DNA from 2 places in the Pantoea sp. SGAir0180 genome. Region 1 is predicted to be linked to the other one. Evidence: predicted binding sites of a transcription regulator. Region 1 holds the regulator's gene; the other holds the start of a gene.
What was found. The regulator LexA, encoded in region 1, represses DNA repair genes until DNA is damaged. The targets are predictions, from matches to a motif close to TNCTGTATGTACATACAGNA.
Positions count from the first base shown of each region.

Region 2: a site for LexA is predicted at 7,762-7,781, ahead of C1N58_RS21560 (YebG family protein). Genes of this name have one in related genera too.

Region 1 covers NZ_CP028071.1:3,497,673-3,506,647, reverse strand. Annotated here, with positions in the region: gene ubiC (chorismate lyase) at 1-106, shown strand, start outside; gene ubiA (4-hydroxybenzoate octaprenyltransferase) at 136-1,002, shown strand; gene plsB (glycerol-3-phosphate 1-O-acyltransferase PlsB) at 1,104-3,530, opposite strand; gene C1N58_RS16470 (diacylglycerol kinase) at 3,659-4,027, shown strand; gene lexA (transcriptional repressor LexA) at 4,134-4,748, shown strand; gene dinF (MATE family efflux transporter DinF) at 4,858-6,180, shown strand; gene C1N58_RS16455 (CsbD family protein) at 6,352-6,564, shown strand; gene zur (zinc uptake transcriptional repressor Zur) at 6,636-7,157, opposite strand; gene C1N58_RS16445 (conjugal transfer protein TraF) at 7,581-8,852, shown strand; gene dusA (tRNA dihydrouridine(20/20a) synthase DusA) at 8,952-8,975, shown strand, end outside.
Region 2 covers NZ_CP028072.1:187,920-196,894, forward strand. Annotated here, with positions in the region: gene alsS (acetolactate synthase AlsS) at 1-1,045, opposite strand, end outside; gene budA (acetolactate decarboxylase) at 1,061-1,843, opposite strand; gene C1N58_RS21540 (LysR family transcriptional regulator) at 1,948-2,829, shown strand; gene C1N58_RS21545 (Glu/Leu/Phe/Val family dehydrogenase) at 3,325-4,599, shown strand; gene C1N58_RS21550 (methyl-accepting chemotaxis protein) at 4,656-6,587, opposite strand; gene C1N58_RS21555 (cupin domain-containing protein) at 6,744-7,082, shown strand; gene C1N58_RS21560 (YebG family protein) at 7,432-7,746, opposite strand; gene C1N58_RS21565 (SIR2 family protein) at 7,860-8,654, opposite strand; gene C1N58_RS21570 (non-canonical purine NTP pyrophosphatase) at 8,651-8,975, opposite strand, start outside.

The sequences.
Region 1 (8,975 bases):
TGAATCGCTGTGGGGACGTCGGTCGCGCCTGCGTTTATCGGGGAAGCCCCTGCTACTAACCGAATTATTTTTACCGGCGTCGCCGGTTTACCGTTACCAGGGTTAAGGATTTGACCTGTGCAAAACAGACAACAAATGACCAAATGGCAGGCTTACAGCCGCCTCATGCGAATTGATAAACCTATTGGCACACTGCTGCTGCTGTGGCCGACGTTGTGGGCGCTGTGGCTGGCTAACAGGGCGATGCCGCCGTTACCGGTACTGATCGTGTTTGTCGCGGGCGTATTTGTCATGCGTGCAGCTGGCTGTGTGATCAACGATTATGCTGACCGTAAAGTCGACGGCCATGTGGAACGCACAAAGCTCCGGCCACTGGCCAGCGGTGCTGTCACGGCGAAAGAGGCTAAAATGCTGTTTGTGGTACTGGGGCTGATCGCGTTTGGCCTGGTACTGAGCATGAACCTGATGACGATTATGCTTTCTGTTGTCGGGCTGGCGCTTGCCTGGGTTTATCCTTTTATGAAGCGCTATACGCATTTGCCGCAGGTAGTCCTTGGCGCCGCATTTGGCTGGGCAATTCCCATGGCCTGGGCCGCGGTTAGTGAGTCCTTACCTCTGGTTTGCTGGCTGGTCTTTCTCGCCAACATTTGCTGGACGGTGGCCTACGATACGCAATATGCCATGGTGGATCGCGAGGACGACCTGAAGATTGGCGTGAAGTCCACAGCCATTCTGTTTGGCCAGTACGACAAATTGATTATCGGCCTGCTGCAACTGGCGACGCTGGGGCTGATGGCGCTGGTAGGGACACGGCTGCATCTGAATGGGGCGTTTTACTGGACGCTGTTACTGGCGGGCGGTTTATTTGTTTATCAGCAAAAACTGATCGCAAAGCGCGCGCGTCAGGCCTGTTTCCAGGCGTTTCTGAATAACAATTATGTAGGGCTGGTGCTGTTTCTCGGCGTGTTAATGAATACTCCGCCGTTCTTAAACCTGTTATAGGGCAGGCACCGAACGTAGCGCCAGTGCGATGCACAGTGTGAGGTTCAGTAAGCAATAAAAAAGGCGACCAGTCAGGTCGCCTTTTTTGTCATGCCAGCACGTTAGCTGTGTGCAACGGCGCTCTCGATGGTCATACGGACATCGCTGGTGACCAGTTCTGCCAGAATGTGCCAGGTCGCCAGCGTCTGCGCCACATCCGCATCGCCACTGTCGCTGATATAGCCTTCATCGCGCAGGGTCAGTACCAGTGTAGAGAACACCGCTTTATCGAAAAACTCAGGCGCATTGATGCCATGCAGTACGCTCAGGCGCTGGGCCAGCGTGCGGCTCTCTTTTTCCAGCGTGCCGCGGTTGATGGTGGGCTTGGCGCTGAGAATCGAGAAGGTGATGGCGTAACGTTGCAGCGTTTCACGTACACCGGCAGCCAGCAACTGCAGCGTACGGTAACGTGCCGTGTTGAACGACAGCAGACCTGCCTCAACGGTAATCAGTCCCTGGCGCGCCAGCTCCTGGCATAAGTCAGCCAGCAGCTGCGGCAGCTGGTCGTTGCCCCAGCGCAGGAACAGCTCGCTCTTCAGCATGGGGTAAATCAGGCTGACCTGGCGCAGCAGTTCGGCTTCGCTCAGGTTACGGTGCTGCTGGATGATGGTCGCAATCAGAGAGGGCATCACCAACATATGGTGGATGTTATTCCGGTAATAGGTCATCAGCACCGCCTGCTCGCGCGGCAGAATAATGATGTCGCCAATGCTGTCCTTCTCACTCTCAAACTTGTTCATACTCAGCGCGTGATCCAGCAACGCTTCCGCAGACATGTCAGGCAAAGTGGCATCCGGCGAGTAGGGCACATTACGTAATAACTGGGTATAGCATTCCAGCTGCTCAATCAGCTGTTCACGGGTCAGTGAACGCTGGCGTGAAGCGAGCAGTGCCGTTACGCACAGGTTCATGGCGTTCGCGGCCCCGGCTTCATTAATACGTACCATGATGGTGGCGGCGATATCATTGGCCGTTGGCGTTAACCAGCCCGGACGTTGCGCTTCAATGGGATCGATAGACTCACGCCATTCCGGTACGCGCTTGTTCAGATAGTTGATCAGCGGCAACGGCTCACCAAAGTTCACATAACCCTGGCCCAGGTTGCGCAGCTTACGCAGGCCGCGCACCATCTGCATAAAGCCTTCTTTCTCTTTTGCCGCACCGCGTAGCTCTTTAGCGTAAGTACCCACTTCCATTACATGTTCATAACCGATGTAAATGGGCACTAACGTAATAGGTCGCGTGCCGCCGCGCAGCATGGCCTGCAGCGTCATAGAGAGGGTGCCGGTTTTCGGATCCAGCAGTCGGCCGGTACGTGAGCGTCCACCTTCCACGAAATACTCGACGGAATAGCCGCGGGTAAAGAGCTCGCCAAGGTATTCACGGAACACGGTTGAATAGAGCTTGTTGCCTTTAAAGGTACGACGAATAAAGAAGGCACCCAGACGACGGAAAATCGGCCCGGCAGGCCAGAAGTTCAGGTTAATCCCTGCGGCAATATGCGGCGGAACCAGGCCCTGGTGATACAGCACATAAGACAGTAGCAGGTAGTCCATATGGCTGCGGTGGCAAGGCACATAAACAATTTCATGGCCGTCCTGCGCCAGCTGACGTACCCGCTCACCGCCGTTAACGTTGATCCCCTGATAGAGTCGGCTCCAGAGCCAACCCATCACGCGGTCGGTGATACGAATCGCTTCGTAGGAAAAGTTGGCCGCAATTTCTTCCATCATTTCAATGGCGTTTTGCTGCGCTTTCTCATGGGAGATTTTCTTGCTACGCGCCTCGTCTTCCACGGCTTTTTCAATCGCTTTCGACTGCAACAGGCGATTGAATAAATCCTGGCGAGCCGGCAGACGCGGTCCCACCGCGGCCAGGCGCTGACGGGCAAAGTGGATGCGCGCTACGCGAGCCAGCTTCTGCGCAATCGACTTGTCGGTACCGTGTTCGGTCGCCATACGACGCAGGGAGACCGTGGGCGAAAAACGCACAAAACTGTCGCGGCCATGCCAGAGAACGGCAAAGAATTTTTGAATGCCGTTAAGGAGCCGCAAATGAGGCGGATGATCGTCGCCCTGGACTTCCCGACCCGGCGCACGGCCAAACATGACTGAAACCGGTAACATCTGAACATCAAGTTCAGGGTTGCTGCGGTGCAGATCAAGATACTCGTGGAAGATTTTGACCGATTCAAGGCTGGGCACGAAATAGGGGAACACACGCGGACCGTCATTAATAAAGACATGACGCGGCAACAGGGCGCCGTCTATCTCCAGCGGAATAAGCGGATCAGGCAGATCGTGCCGGATGCACTGCGCGCGTAAAGTCAGGAGATCGGCCTTTGAATCATAAGGCAGGACATACATAATAGGCCGGGTAGGATCCAGCCCATGTTCGGAGACGGGATCAGCCGGAATGGCCTTACTCTTTACCAGAAATGAAAGGGGTAAGTTCAGCAATTTATAAAAAATTTTACGCCAACCTGACATAGACAACATGAAGCCTCTTGTTAGCAAAGCGGCGCAAGCATATCAGAACGCGCAGCAAAAATCTGTGACAGCGACAATTGTGCGCTGCCCGGTATTGACGTCAATCCTTTGAAAAGAGTTCCTTTATCATGACAAATAATGTCACCGGCATTACCCGGATTGTGAAAGCGGCTGGCTACTCATGGCAAGGTCTTCGCGCCGCCTGGCAGCATGAAGCTGCCTTCCGCCAGGAAGCCGTAATTTCACTGGCGGCAATTATCCTGGCCTGCTGGCTGGATGTCGATACTATTTCGCGCATCCTGATGATTGGCGCGGTCATGCTGGTGATGATTGTTGAAGTTCTGAACAGCGCCATCGAAGCAGTGGTGGACCGCACAGGGCAGGAACGACATCCTCTTGCCGGCCGTGCCAAAGATATGGGATCGGCCGCTGTTTTGCTGGCAATAGTACTGGCCCTGTTCGTTTGGGGAACGCTACTTTGGTCGCATTTGCGATAAGCATTCCATCTCCCGTCAAATTACTGATTTTGGCCTGACTTTTGGTTTCCATTTCACCAATACCTGTATATACTCACAGCGACTGTATAAACAACCAGGGGGCGGGATGAAAGCATTAACCAGCAGGCAGCAACAGGTCTACGACTTGATTCGCGACCACATTAATCAAACGGGCATGCCGCCTACGCGTGCAGAAATTGCTGCGCAACTGGGCTTCCGCTCACCTAACGCGGCAGAAGAGCATCTGAAAGCGCTGTCGCGTAAAGGCGTGATTGAAATCGTCTCTGGTGCGTCCCGCGGTATCCGTTTGTTAATGGAAGAAGAACCTTCAGATGGCCTGCCACTCATTGGGCGCGTTGCGGCGGGTGAGCCGTTGCTGGCCCAGGAACATATCGAAACCCACTACAAAGTGGATCCAGACATGTTCAAGCCCTCTGCCGATTTCCTGCTGCGCGTTAGCGGCATGTCAATGAAAGACATTGGCATCATGGATGGTGATTTGCTGGCCGTGCATAAAACGCAGGAAGTGCGTAATGGTCAGGTGGTGGTAGCGCGCATTGATGACGAAGTCACCGTGAAGCGCTGGAAAAAGCAGGGATCAGTGGTGCATCTGTTACCTGAAAATACGGATTTTGAGCCTATCATTGTCGATACGCGTGCGCAGTCGCTGACGGTTGAAGGTCTGGCGGTTGGCATCGTACGTAACGGTGAGTGGTTATAACTCTTCTTAAGGTTGGCTCTTTACGTCAACCTTGACGTTACCCAGTCTGCCCCTGTTTTGCCGCTGTGGGTTCATCTGCAACACCAGCGGCGCATTGCACGGACGTTACATGCGCTTCCTGACAGCTACTGATAAAAAACTGTGGCGGCTGGCGCTGCCCATGATCCTGTCAAATATCACCGTTCCTCTGCTCGGTTTAGTCGATACAGCCGTTATTGGCCATCTCGACAGCCCGGTTTATCTGGGCGGCGTTGCGGTCGGGACGACCGTTACCAGTTTTATCTTCATGCTGCTGCTTTTTCTGCGTATGAGCACGACAGGCCTGACGGCTCAGGCGTTTGGCGCGGGCGACAAAACGGCGCTGGCGCGCGCATTGGCACAGCCCCTGATCATTGCCTTACTGGCCGGCAGCCTGTTTATTGCCCTGCGTCATCCTGTCACGGCATTAGCAACCCGCTTTATCGGCGGAGAGGCCGCTGTGCTTGAGCAGGCTGCGCTGTTTATCCATATTCGCTGGCTCAGTGCGCCCGCCATGCTGGCTAACCTGGTGATTCTGGGCTGGCTGCTGGGCGTACAGTATGCCAGAGCGCCGGTCATCCTGCTGGTGGTGGGCAACGTTATCAATATTCTGCTGGACCTCTGGCTGGTGCTGGTGCTGCACTGGGGCGTCGCCGGGGCTGCAGCCGCGACGGCTATCGCGGAGTATGCGACGTTGCTGGTTGGGGCACTTATGGTCTGGCGCGTGCTGGCGCTGCGCGGCATCACGCTGCACAGTCTGGTCCATAGCTGGCGTGGCGATATCCACCGCCTGCTTCGCCTGAATCGCGACATCCTGCTGCGTACCTTACTGTTACAGCTTTGCTTTGCCTCTCTGACCGTGCTGGGAACGCATATCGGACCTGATGTGGTGGCGGTAAATGCCATCCTGCTGATGTTCATGACGTTTACCGCCTATGCGCTGGATGGCTTTGCTTACGCCGTCGAAGCTTTTGCTGGTGAGACACACGGCGCAAAAGACGGCAGCCGGTTGCAACTGGTATGGATTGCTGCCTGCCGTCAGGCACTGTCAGTCGCGCTGTTTTTCTCCGTGGTCTATGCTGTTTGTGGCTATCAGATCGTGGCTCTCCTGACATCGATTCCCGCACTTCAACAGGCGGCTGACCGCTTTCTGCCGTGGCAGGTTGTCATGCCGCTGGTTGGCGTCTGGTGCTATCTGCTGGATGGCATGTTTATTGGTGCGACGCGCGGAAGAGAAATGCGCAACAGTATGGCGATTGCCGCACTGGGCTATTTCCTGACGCTGTTAACCGTGCCTTTTATCGGTAATCACGGCTTATGGCTGGCGATAGCCGTTTTTCTGGCGCTTCGCGGCCTGTCACTTTGGCTGGTCTGGCGCAGGCACTGGCGCAATGGCACCTGGTTTAGCGCCTGAGCAACTTGCCTGAAATATGACGCAGGATACATAAAATTTTCATTTTTTCCGGCAAAACTGAAATTAGCTACTACAATTATCTTTGAATGGCGCTATTAAACAGCGCTTTATATCGTAATTTTGCCTGATGGCAAAATAAAACGAAATCGAAGGATGACGTGGAGGTCTGCAATGAATAAAGACGAAGCGAGTGGTAACTGGAAACAGTTCAAAGGAAAAATGAAAGAAAAATGGGGCAAGCTGACCGATGATGACATGCAAGTCATTGAAGGTAAACGCGATCAGCTGGTCGGCAAAATTCAGGAACGTTACGGCTACGCGAAAGATCAGGCGGAGAAAGAAGTAACGGACTGGGAAGGTCACAACAAGGATTACCGCTGGTAATCACGTTATTCAGGGATGCTCCTACCCGGGCCGGTACGCTCATGCCGGCCAGACCGCACAAGGATGTGCAATTAACTTCGTTTACTGCGTTTCTTCCCGTCAGCCTGATGGTCATGATCACAATGTTCATGCTGTTCACAGGCTTCAACTTCCGCACAGTTTTCACATAACCCGTGCGCCTCTATCACGCTATGCCGCAGGACAAAGCTTGCCTCTTGCGCCAGTGATGCGATGATTTTTTCTGCGCCCTGCGCCTGCTTTTCCGTGACCAGTGCACAGCGATCGCAGACCAGCATCACCGATGTATGGGCGGGTGCGTCGAAATGGTGGCACATCACATAGCTGTTATTGGACTCGACGCGGTGGATAAAACCCTGCTCAAGAAGAAAATCCAGCGCACGGTAGACGGTAGGAGGCTTGGCCTGGGGCTCACTGACACGCAACTGATCAAGCAGGTCATAAGCACTGATCGATCCTGGCTGTCCGGCCATCAACCGCAGGACCTCTGCACGCTGGGTCGTCAGGCGAACACCGCGCTGTAAACACAGTTTCTCAGCCTGGGTCATGATTTGCTCTGGCGTCATGGTTGACATGGAATTTCTCCGTTTGACAGGTGATGTTATCTTATCACATTAATGATATGTACGATGCACCTTGCCTGTCTGCACCTCCTCCCTTTACCCGTGCTTATCTGTTCCTTACGACTTTGCGCCCGTCTGCGAGGCCAATATATGTCAGAATGTTTGTAAATATTTTTTCCTTTTGCTTTACATCTCACTGAGTTAAGAACTAATGTTTAAAAGTTCTTAATAAAGTGCTGGTCCCGGCCTCCTTCTGTTAACGCTTTTTGGATGGTAACCAGACATAACGGATCGAAAAATAATCAATCAATGGAATTGCGCCACTATTTACTCTGAATTCACAGCAATAAAGCGTTAGCCATCCTCCACAATGGGGCTAACAAACTATTCGGTCGTTAATGTTTTAACGGCAATTTTTCAGGTGATGATAAGCAAATGGCAAAATTAACCGTCCCACGTTCCGTTCTGGTTTTCCCTGCAGTGTTTAATGCTCTGGTTTTTTCATCATCCGCGCTGGCCGCGGGAACCTGGTACGATGCCCGTAACGATGCAATGGGGGGAACGGGCGTGGCATCTTCTACCTACGGGTCTGCCGTTTTAGCTAACCCGGCGTTAATGACCAAAGCAAAACCCGATGACAACGTCAGCATCATTTTTCCCAGTGCGGGCGCGCAAATTACTGATAAAGACAAGATGATCGATAAGATCGATAACATTACTGACACGGTAAATCGCTATCAGGATCTGTTTGATAATGCCTCGACGTTAGAGCTGCTGCGCCGTATTCCTGAGATACAGGCTGCGTCAGGGGATCTGGCCAATACGCTCAGAGATTTACGCGGTAACAAAGCCAACGCGACAGCAGGTGTCGCGATTGCAGTCACCGTTCCGAATGAAACGCTGCCTTTTGCCTTTGTCACCAAAGCCTATGGTACGGCGCATGTCCGCGCGAATGTAAAAGAAGGCGATATCGTTATTTTACAAGGCGTGGCTGACGGAACGTTTGCCGGTATTCCTGGCGGTGTATTTGGTCTGCCTAATGTACAAAACTTGCTGGGCTCCAGCGCGAACGGGCTGGCTGCGCTGAATACCGATTATGGTATCGCCGTTGCCCGTGAGTTCACGATTGCCGGCCATCCGGTGTCGATTGGTGTGACGCCTAAGCTGCAAAAGACCTGGCTGTATAACTATTCCGCCAGCGTTTATAACTACGATAAAAACGATTTACGGGATGGCCGCTACCGCAGCACCGAAAGCGGGTTCAACGTTGACGCCGGCCTGGCGACGGTATTCGCAGAAAACTGGACATTAGGCGTGACCGGACAGAACCTGGTATCACGTGACCTGCAAACCAAAGAGGTGAATGGCTATCAGGATACCTATGAAATCCGTCCATTAGTGACGGCGGGTTTAGCCTGGGATAAAGGGCCGGTCACGCTGACAGGCGATGTTGACCTGACCGAAACGCACCGTTTCAAATCTCAGGAAAACAGCCAGTATGCAGGCGTGGGCGCAGAATATCGCGTACTGGACTGGTTGCAGTTACGTGCCGGTTATCGCGCAGATATGCGTTCCAACGACGAAAATGTGGCGACCGCAGGCTTTGGGCTGTCACCGTTCAACAATTCTGTGCATCTGGATCTGGCAGGCTCGGTGGGGCAAAACAATACCTGGGGTGCCATGGCGCAACTCGGATTTAACTTCTGATTCCGTGCCATTAACGGGCGGGCGATACCTTGTCGCCCGCCCTTATGCTATCCTTGCGCAGAATATCATCACTGTTAACCACCGGATCGACTGCGCTTCATGACCGACACTTTTTCCTCCCAA
Region 2 (8,975 bases), on a different contig from region 1:
GTATGCTGGCAGCCTGCTGACTAAGTTGTAAGGGTGAGGTTATCCGCGTCGCCAGCTTGCCCACCGTTGCCGCGATATTCCCCACTAACTCAGCATCAGGTAAATAGCGGTTGTCGGTTTCCGCCGGGACGACATCAATATGAATTAACGTCGCATTGCCGGTATTCCACATCGCCGGTTCGTACTCAACCGGGCTGTAGCCAATCGTGATAATCAGATCCGCCTGCTGGAGGAGTTTGTCACCGGCCTGGTTGTTGAAAAGACCCACGCGGCCAGCAAAACGGGAAAAGTGCTCCTGACGTATCGCGCCTGCTGCCTGATAGGTGCTGGTAACAGGGATATGGCTGCGGTTTAACAGATCGTGAATGGCCTCGCTGTTCTCAGGCTGGCTTGCCATCAGGCCAAGCAAAATCACCGGATTTTTTGCTTTGGCTATTTCACGACTGACCGCATCAATCATGACGTCGGGTGCCGCCCCCAGGGTGATACCGCCTTTGCTGGCCAGGACTTTGCCCGTCACCGGCTGGTCGACAATATCCTGTGGCAGGCTGACAAACGCACCGCCTCCGCGACCATGCTCCGCATGGCGAAAGGAATTTGACACGCATTCAGCCAGTGCGGAGGGATCGGTCACCTCTACCGCATATTTTGTGACCGGGCGGAACATAGAGACGGTATCCAGGCTTTGGTGGACCTGCTTGGCGCTGTCAGAGCGTTTGACGGCGCCCCCCAGCGCCACAACCGGATCGCCTTCGCTGGTCGCGGTCGCCATACCGGTCACCAGATTGGAGCAACCAGGACCGGAGGTGACCAGCGCCACCCCTGCTTTTCCGGTCAGTCTGCCCACCGCAGCGGCCATAAACGCAGCATTGGCTTCATGCCGCACGGGAATGGTCTGAACAGACGAATCCAGCAATGAATCAAAGACTTTATCGATTTTTGCACCCGGAATACCAAACACATGGCTGACGCCCTGTGCTTCCAGTTGTGCGACAACCAGGTCGGCGCCGCAGGTCCAGAGGGTTGTATCTGAGAGGGTTTTCATATTCAGGCCTCGTTATTAGCTTTCGACAGAACGGATAGCGTCATCCAGGTTTTCGGGCGTCAAATTGGCGTGCAGGAAATCACTGTTTTCCGGCAGGTCAATGACCAGCTTGCTGATGGCGCCAAAGGCCAGCGTGCCCTCTTCAAGCACGTAGTCGAGAATGTGACCGCCTCCGGTTCTGTCGTCGGTGATAAAATGTTCGTGGTACCCGGCGACGTTAATGCCCTGCATGTACTGTGGCGTACGGAACCCGATAAGCTCACCGCTGCGATGAGAAAATTCAAAGATGGGCTGATTGCCGAGCACTTCTGGCATCGAGCGGTATGGGCGGCACTGACACGGGACGGTACGGGTTTGTACCGATGAAAAGTGGCCGCTGACACGTAAGGCACAGAACTGATTGTCCGAGGTGATTTCACTGTCAATTAACTGGTGCAGCTCATGACGTGGAACAGCACGTTCGAAAGTGTGTTTATGCTGAGGCTGGAAGAAGGTCATAACAGCAAAGGGCGTTTTCTGCTCAGGATGGGCAGGACGGGCGCTGCCATCCGCCCGTAGCTGATAAACATTGCTGTCGAATGCAATCAATTCTCCGTCGAGCTGGTTGAACGTGCCCAGGCCAAAGTCGCCTTTACGCAGTAAATCTGCAATTCGGGTTTCACCTTCGTAAACACCGCTCAGAAGTGCACTCATCAAAGAGGTTTGATACATAACACTTTCTGGCATATTTTTTTGCAGTTTGTTCACCGTATCTTTAAGTTGATCCTCGCAGGAACAATCAGTTACAAAATTGCTCATTGGATGCCTCATGGGTTAACTGTTAAGCCGTGTTAACATTATGGTGGTCCCGTTTGCCGACAGAATCCAATAGCAAAACCTGTTAACTTTGAGACGTTTTTAATATGGAACTGCGCCATCTACGTTATTTTGTTGCGGTCGCACAGACTCAACACTTCACCCGAGCGGCTGAACTACTGGGCATTTCGCAGCCGCCGCTGAGTCAACAAATTCAGCGCCTGGAGCATGAAATTGGTACCCCGCTGTTGAAGCGGCTGACACGTGGTGTGGAACTGACAGAGGCTGGAAAGACTTTTCTTACAGACGCGATTGAAATTGTTCAGCTGGCCGATTATGCCCTGGAGAAAGCCAGAGGCGTTGCCCGTGGGATGAGCGGAAAAATGTCATTAGGTTTTGCGAGTTCGGTGGCGTTTAATCCTCGTGTGTTCGAAATCATTCGGCACTTTAAAGCCCGCTATCCTGCACTGGAATTAATGACCCGCGAAGAAAACATGTCTTTACTGATACAGGATCTTCAGGAAGGACTACTGGACGCGGCGTTTATTCGTTTACCCTGTGAAAGCAGTCGGTCATTTAATTTGCGGGTTATTTCGACCGAGCGGATGGTGTTGGCACTGCCTGCCGACCATCATCTGAAACATAAAACGGCCATTGCGCTAAGTGAGTTGGCAGACGAAACGTTGATTATTTTTCCACGTGAAGTTTCGCCCAGTTTGTATGAACTCATTGTCAGTGCCTGTTTACGGGCAGGTTTTTCGTCTTCCTCTTTCCAGCAGGCCCCGCAAATCAGCTCTTCGCTGGGGATGGTCAGCGCGGGCTGCGGGATTGCGCTGATCCCTGAATCCATGATTTGCGTACAGAATCCCCACATTTGCTTTCGTGACATTGCAGAGAATACGCTCTTTACGGATGTCGCTTTTGCCTGGCGGCGTAATAATGCGTCCAAGGCCGTGAACCATTTATTAGCACTCATTCCTGCGCGTTAAACACTCACCGTTCACTCCTTTCGGTGGCAGAAACGAAGCGGGAAAAATAAAAGATGCAGTATGAAAAGGGGAAATAAGCGCTGCGAATATATTCCCCTGATGCGTCACCGGGGCTATTTCATGTTGCCTTTGTGTTTTCACATAAATGAAATTTTCATTCACATTAGCTGAATTAATGCACCACATTGGTGCAAAAAAGTCAATGCCATTTCTAACATTTAATTAACTTTTTGAACCTTCTCAAAGAACTGATAAATGGCTGATTTTTTAGTTTATGCACCTTTTATGCATTTCTTATGCAACCAGCGCGGGGATTTTACCCGGTTTATCTGCACTATTATTCACTCTTATTCAGCGTTAATCGAAATAGCATAGCGATAATGCGTGCCGGGCCGACATCATATTTTTTCTGGCAGTGATAAATTATATATGCGCTGAAAGCGTGTTGTTTCCACGGCTCAACACAATAAATAACGTCGATAAGAAAGGTTTTGTATGGATAAGTTATCTTACGCGTCTGACAGTAGTACATCCGCCTGGTCTACCTACCTTCAACAAATCGATCGCGTTGCCCCTTATTTGGGCGATCTCTCTCGCTGGATCGATACGTTACGTCATCCTAAACGTGCCTTAATCGTTGATATTCCTTTGCAAATGGATGACGGTACGATTCGTCATTTTGAGGGTTACCGTGTTCAACATAATCTGTCACGCGGCCCCGGCAAAGGCGGAATCCGCTATCATCCGGATGTTGACCTGAATGAAGTCATGGCACTCTCCGCCTGGATGACCATCAAATGTGCCGCTGTGAACCTGCCTTATGGTGGTGCTAAAGGCGGGATTCGTGTAGATCCCTTCAAATTGTCTGAAGGTGAGCTTGAGCGTTTAACCCGCCGCTATACCAGCGAAATTGGTATCATCATCGGTCCACAAAAAGACATTCCGGCACCCGATGTCGGTACCAACGGTAAAGTTATGGCCTGGATGATGGATACCTACTCCATGAATCTGGGCACCACCGTGACGGGCGTCGTGACAGGTAAACCTATTCACCTGGGTGGATCGCTGGGTCGCGAAAAAGCCACCGGTCGCGGCGTTTTTGTTACAGGTCGCGAAGTGGCGCGCCGTGCCGGTATTGAGATTGAAGGTGCGCGCGTCGCCGTTCAGGGTTTCGGTAACGTTGGCAGTGAAGCGGCACGTCTGTTCAGCCAGGCTGGCGCACGCGTCGTGGTGATTCAGGATCATACCGCTACCCTATTCAATGCCGACGGTATTGATATGGATGCACTGACGCAATGGCAGGCCGAAAATAAACAGATTGCTGGCTTCAAAGGCGCACAAAGCATTGATAAAGAGGCCTTCTGGCACACGGAAATGGATATTCTCATTCCGGCAGCCCTTGAAGGTCAGATTACCCGTGAACGCGCTGAGACCCTGAGCTGTAAACTGGTACTTGAAGGTGCCAACGGTCCTACCTATCCCGATGCTGACGATGTGCTGGCAAACCGTGGCGTGATTGTGGTCCCAGACGTTATCTGTAACGCCGGCGGTGTGACGGTCAGTTACTTCGAATGGGTGCAGGATATGGCCAGTTTCTTCTGGAGTGAAGACGAGATTAATAAACGGTCTGATAAAATCATGACTGAAGCCATGATCCACGTTTGGGAAAAAGCCAAAGAGAAAGACTGCTCTCTGCGCACCGCTGCCTATATCGTTGCCTGTGAGCGTATTCTGATGGCCCGTAAAGATCGCGGTATCTATCCGGGCTAAGCCAGTAAAAAACAACCCGCGATGTGCGCGGGTTGTTTTTATTCAGCGGCTTTCGCTTAACGGAATTGCTGCACCGTCTGGGCCAGCTGTTGCGCCTGATCTTCAAGCGAACTGGCTGCCGCCGACATTTGTTGCACCAAAGCCGCGTTTTGCTGCGTTGTTCCGTCCATTTCATTTACCGCAATCGTCACCTGACTAATTCCTCGCGCCTGTTCATCTGACGCGGCAACGATTTCGTTGATGATACTTTGTACAGAGGAGACAGCCTGGGTCATTTCATGCATCGTTTTGCCTGCCTCATTGACCAGCGTGACGCCGCTTTGTACCCGGGCACTGGACTCCTCAATAAGCGCGGCAATGTCTTTGACCGCACCGGCACTGCGTTGCGCCAGGTTTCTGACCTCAGAGGCCACTACCGCAAATCCGCGCCCCTGCTCGCCCGCCCTGGCCGCCTCGACGGCTGCGTTGAGCGCCAGGATATTGGTCTGGAAGGCAATGCTGTTGATCATGGTGGTGATATCGCCAATTTTCTTTGAGCTGTCATCGATTTGCGACATGGTCTGTACCACCTGGCCCACCAGGTTTTCACCCCGGCTGGCAATAGTGGTCGCATTTCCGGTCAGGTGCGTAGCCTGCTGGGCGTTATCCGCGTTCAGGCGAACCGTGGCGCTGATTTGTTCCATGCTGGCTGCTGTCTCTTCCAGTGCTGCCGCTTGTTGTTCGGTGCGCGAGGCTAAATCCAGGTTGCCGCTGGCTATCTCACTGGCCCCCTCTCTGACAGACGCGCTGGCATCTTTAATCTGGCCCACAATGGATTGCAACTGGCTCTGCATGGTGTGCAGGGCGTAAAACAGGCTGGCGTTGTCACCGTGCGCGACCTTAATATCATTGCTGAGTTTGCCTTCCGCAACGGCCAGCGCGATGCGGGCTGCTTCTGCAGGTTCGCCACCAAGCGGGCGCATTACTTTGCGATTAAATAATAACCCCAGTACGGCACCTACCAGCAGGATGCTCACAAGCATTAAACCGATAGCCCAATAGAGCTGGCGGTTTGCGGCGGCCATGACCTGGCTGACAGGGGCGACAATTCCCACATACCAGGGCTTATCGCTGTTGCCTATCACCACCGGATACCAGGTGTACATGGCTCTTTCACCCAACACCGGATCATCATGTTCGACGATCTGACGGGTAAAATTGTCTTTGTCGCCTTTCCATTCCTTACCGGCGTCATTTTTAACAGGTGAAGATACCACTTTGCCACTGTTCGAAAGCAACAGCGCATAACCCGTATCCTGCCAGGGTTTTATCTGGTTCACTTTTTGCTGTAATGACGCAAGCGAAATATCCGATGTGACCACCGCCATGAGCTTGCCTTGATCGATAATGGGTGAGGCAACCGAGGTCAGTAAGGTTGGCACGCCGTTGTACGGGTAGCTGTAGGGCTCTATCAGGGTATCTTTACGCGACTGTTGAGGGACAAGATAATAATCCCCCTGGCCAGGCGTCAAATAGGAGAGCAGCGGATGCATGGCATAGTTGCCGGACTGATCGCGGTCAACAAACCAGGCATAGCGGCCCTGAGGTGGCTGTCCTTTCTGACCAACAAACTCCGCATCGCGACCGTCAAACGCGTCAGGTTCAAAAATCACGGACATAGAGAGATAGTCAGGGTTGGCCCTGAGGGAATACTCCATAATTTTGTCGGCAATTTTCCGGTCATTAACGCCCGCTTTTGGTAAGGCAATCAGGCTTTGGCCAAGGCTGTGTGCCATATCGCGCGCGTAATTCAGCTCTTGCTGAATCTGCAGGCCGCGACTTTGTGCAATCTGTTGAAGATAATTTTCCGCTAAGTTTTTTTGCTCTTTTGCCGATTGCCAGCTCAGGACGCCAATAGTGACGGTAAAACCAAGCGTAATAGTCAGGCCACCGGCAAGCAGCATCTGGGTGCGGGTGGTCAGTGTTTTTTTTGCGGGTTGAGAAGTCATGCGGATTCCCCTGAAATCGATCGGCTTAATTGACTTCCCTGCCAGACAGACGCTTTTATGTTCCTTAAGGATCTATCGGCGCTCAATAAACGAACTTTAATTCTCATGACTCAAGTCAGACCTTAATCACAACGTTCATCATCAGGGGGAAAGCGCATGATTTCGAAAGAGAACGCAGAACATTATTTCTGGGGTGAGCAGTGTGAGGGTTGGCATCTGCTTAAAAGACACGATCTGAGCATTATTTATGAGCAGATGCCGCCTGCAACACATGAAATACGGCATTATCATGTGCGATCGCGGCAGTTCTTTTTTGTGCTGGAAGGCCAGCTCAGCCTTGAGGTGGAAGGTGTGGTGCATCATCTACAGACGCAACAGGGAATTGAAATTCCCCCCGGCGCAAAACATCAGGCTCGCAATATCAGCGATAACAGCGTCACTTTTTTAGTCATTTCTCATCCCACAACGCGTGGCGATCGTCATGATGTCGTCTGAACACCGGGCGGGAAAGTGAAATTTTGGTAACTTATCGCGATGATTTTGACCTGAAACAATAAACGGGCGGAAAAAATATGTCAGTTTGTGCCCTCTTTTTTGGCGGGATTAAAACCGGACTTATTCATGTGGAATCATACTGGCTGGCTTCACAGCTCTGCGCTTTGTTTTGGCTGGCTTGCCAGATATCTCCATCACTACGCTTTTGCCATCACACATTTGACTGGCTGATCGTAATGCAGGCAAGCACGGCGTAAACCAGTCAGTGCGCGCGAAGCGTTATGGGGAGAGCGTTGTGCGGGATAACAGGCAGGCAGTTCACAGGTAATGAACTGCCAGGAATGAACCATCAGGCCGCTTTAACGGCGCGGACTTTTTTCTCACTTTGCACAGTCGCGTCAGCTGTTTCTGACACATTTTGCGCCGTGCCAGGTAATTTGCTGGTGCGAAGAATATGCTGTACCGCGTCTTTTTGCTCTGCCAGCAACAACCCTAAGGTTTCAGCCTGCGATTCGTCCATATCGGCCTGGTGTGCCAGTAACCAGTCGGTGAACGCCTCTGCCATATCCAGCATTTTGTCGTAGGCATCGGCCTCTTTCTTATTGGCAAATGTCATCTTCTCTTCACCCTTTCTGACTACTACAAATTTGGTTTCGACAGCCATTTTATTGCCCTCACATACTGTTTATTTATACAGTATAACACAGTCGGCGACGTTTTCCAGTGAAGAAAAGACACAACGGTTAAACCTGCCCTGCTTACGCCATTCGGTGTGCATCAGGCCAGTAATTCTTCCATAAACTCAGCCAGCGCTTTACGGGGATCGTCCTCTTCCGACACGATCATTTCGATTCCCCATTGCCCCAATACTTCTTTTGCCACCGGGTTATTGCGATTGGTAAAAAGGTAAGATTTGGGTCGGGCGGTTGCCAGGCCTGTGCGCCCCCACATTTTTGTCAGCCGATAGAAGAGCAGACGAATATTAAAATCACTGATGCTGTAGCCAACAAACAAAACCGAATTGCCCATGACATCATGGGTCAGCTTGATATCTAACGGCGAATCAAAATAGAGGCGTTCAAAGTAGCTGCTTTCATCCAGTACGATAGAAGTATCGTCATCAAAGTCGCCATGAAGTTTGATGATATGACGTTTATCTTCGGTGAGTGAAACCAGATCGGCTGCATTCGCCACTTTTGAATAAGGCACGCCATGGGCCTCATGCGCGGCTTCCAGCCACCGATCGTAATTCGTGGTATAGATGCGTGAAAAGTTGCCCTGAGTGATCATGGTATGAATTTCAGAGCTGCGGACATCAATATCAGGCCGGTGCCATTCGCGATCCATCCAGCTTCGTAACGGTCCTAACGAACCTTTTTTCTGCTTGTAGTACTCAGCCAGAGAGAGGTGCGTACCGTAAGTATTAAAAATTTTCGGATCGTACCCCAGTTCATTAGCCAGATGAGCGATAAGCTCATGCCATTCAGGCAGGCCGAGATTACGGGAAAGACCGGCTCCGGCAAACAGAATGAGCTTGCCGGAATCGTATGCGCGTTTGAGCTCAGGTTTCATGCCACGCCTCGTGCAGTTTTTAAAAAGGCAGCAAAACGATCCAGCGCAATGCGACGGTTGGAAATTTCGTTTTTCTTCTCGCCCATCTCAGCGAAGGTTTGATCGTATCCTTCGGGAATAAAGATACAGTCCCACTGGAATCCATGGGGACCGGCAGGTTCAGGTGCAATAGTGCCGCGCAATTCGCCGAAAAACTGGTACATTTTGCGTCCGTCGCAATAACCCAGTACGGTTTTGGCGGTTACACCCTGACTGTCGAGGCCCTGTACCAGCGATGCAAAGCGATCGGCACCGAGGCGATTCCAGAAAATACGCGTCAGC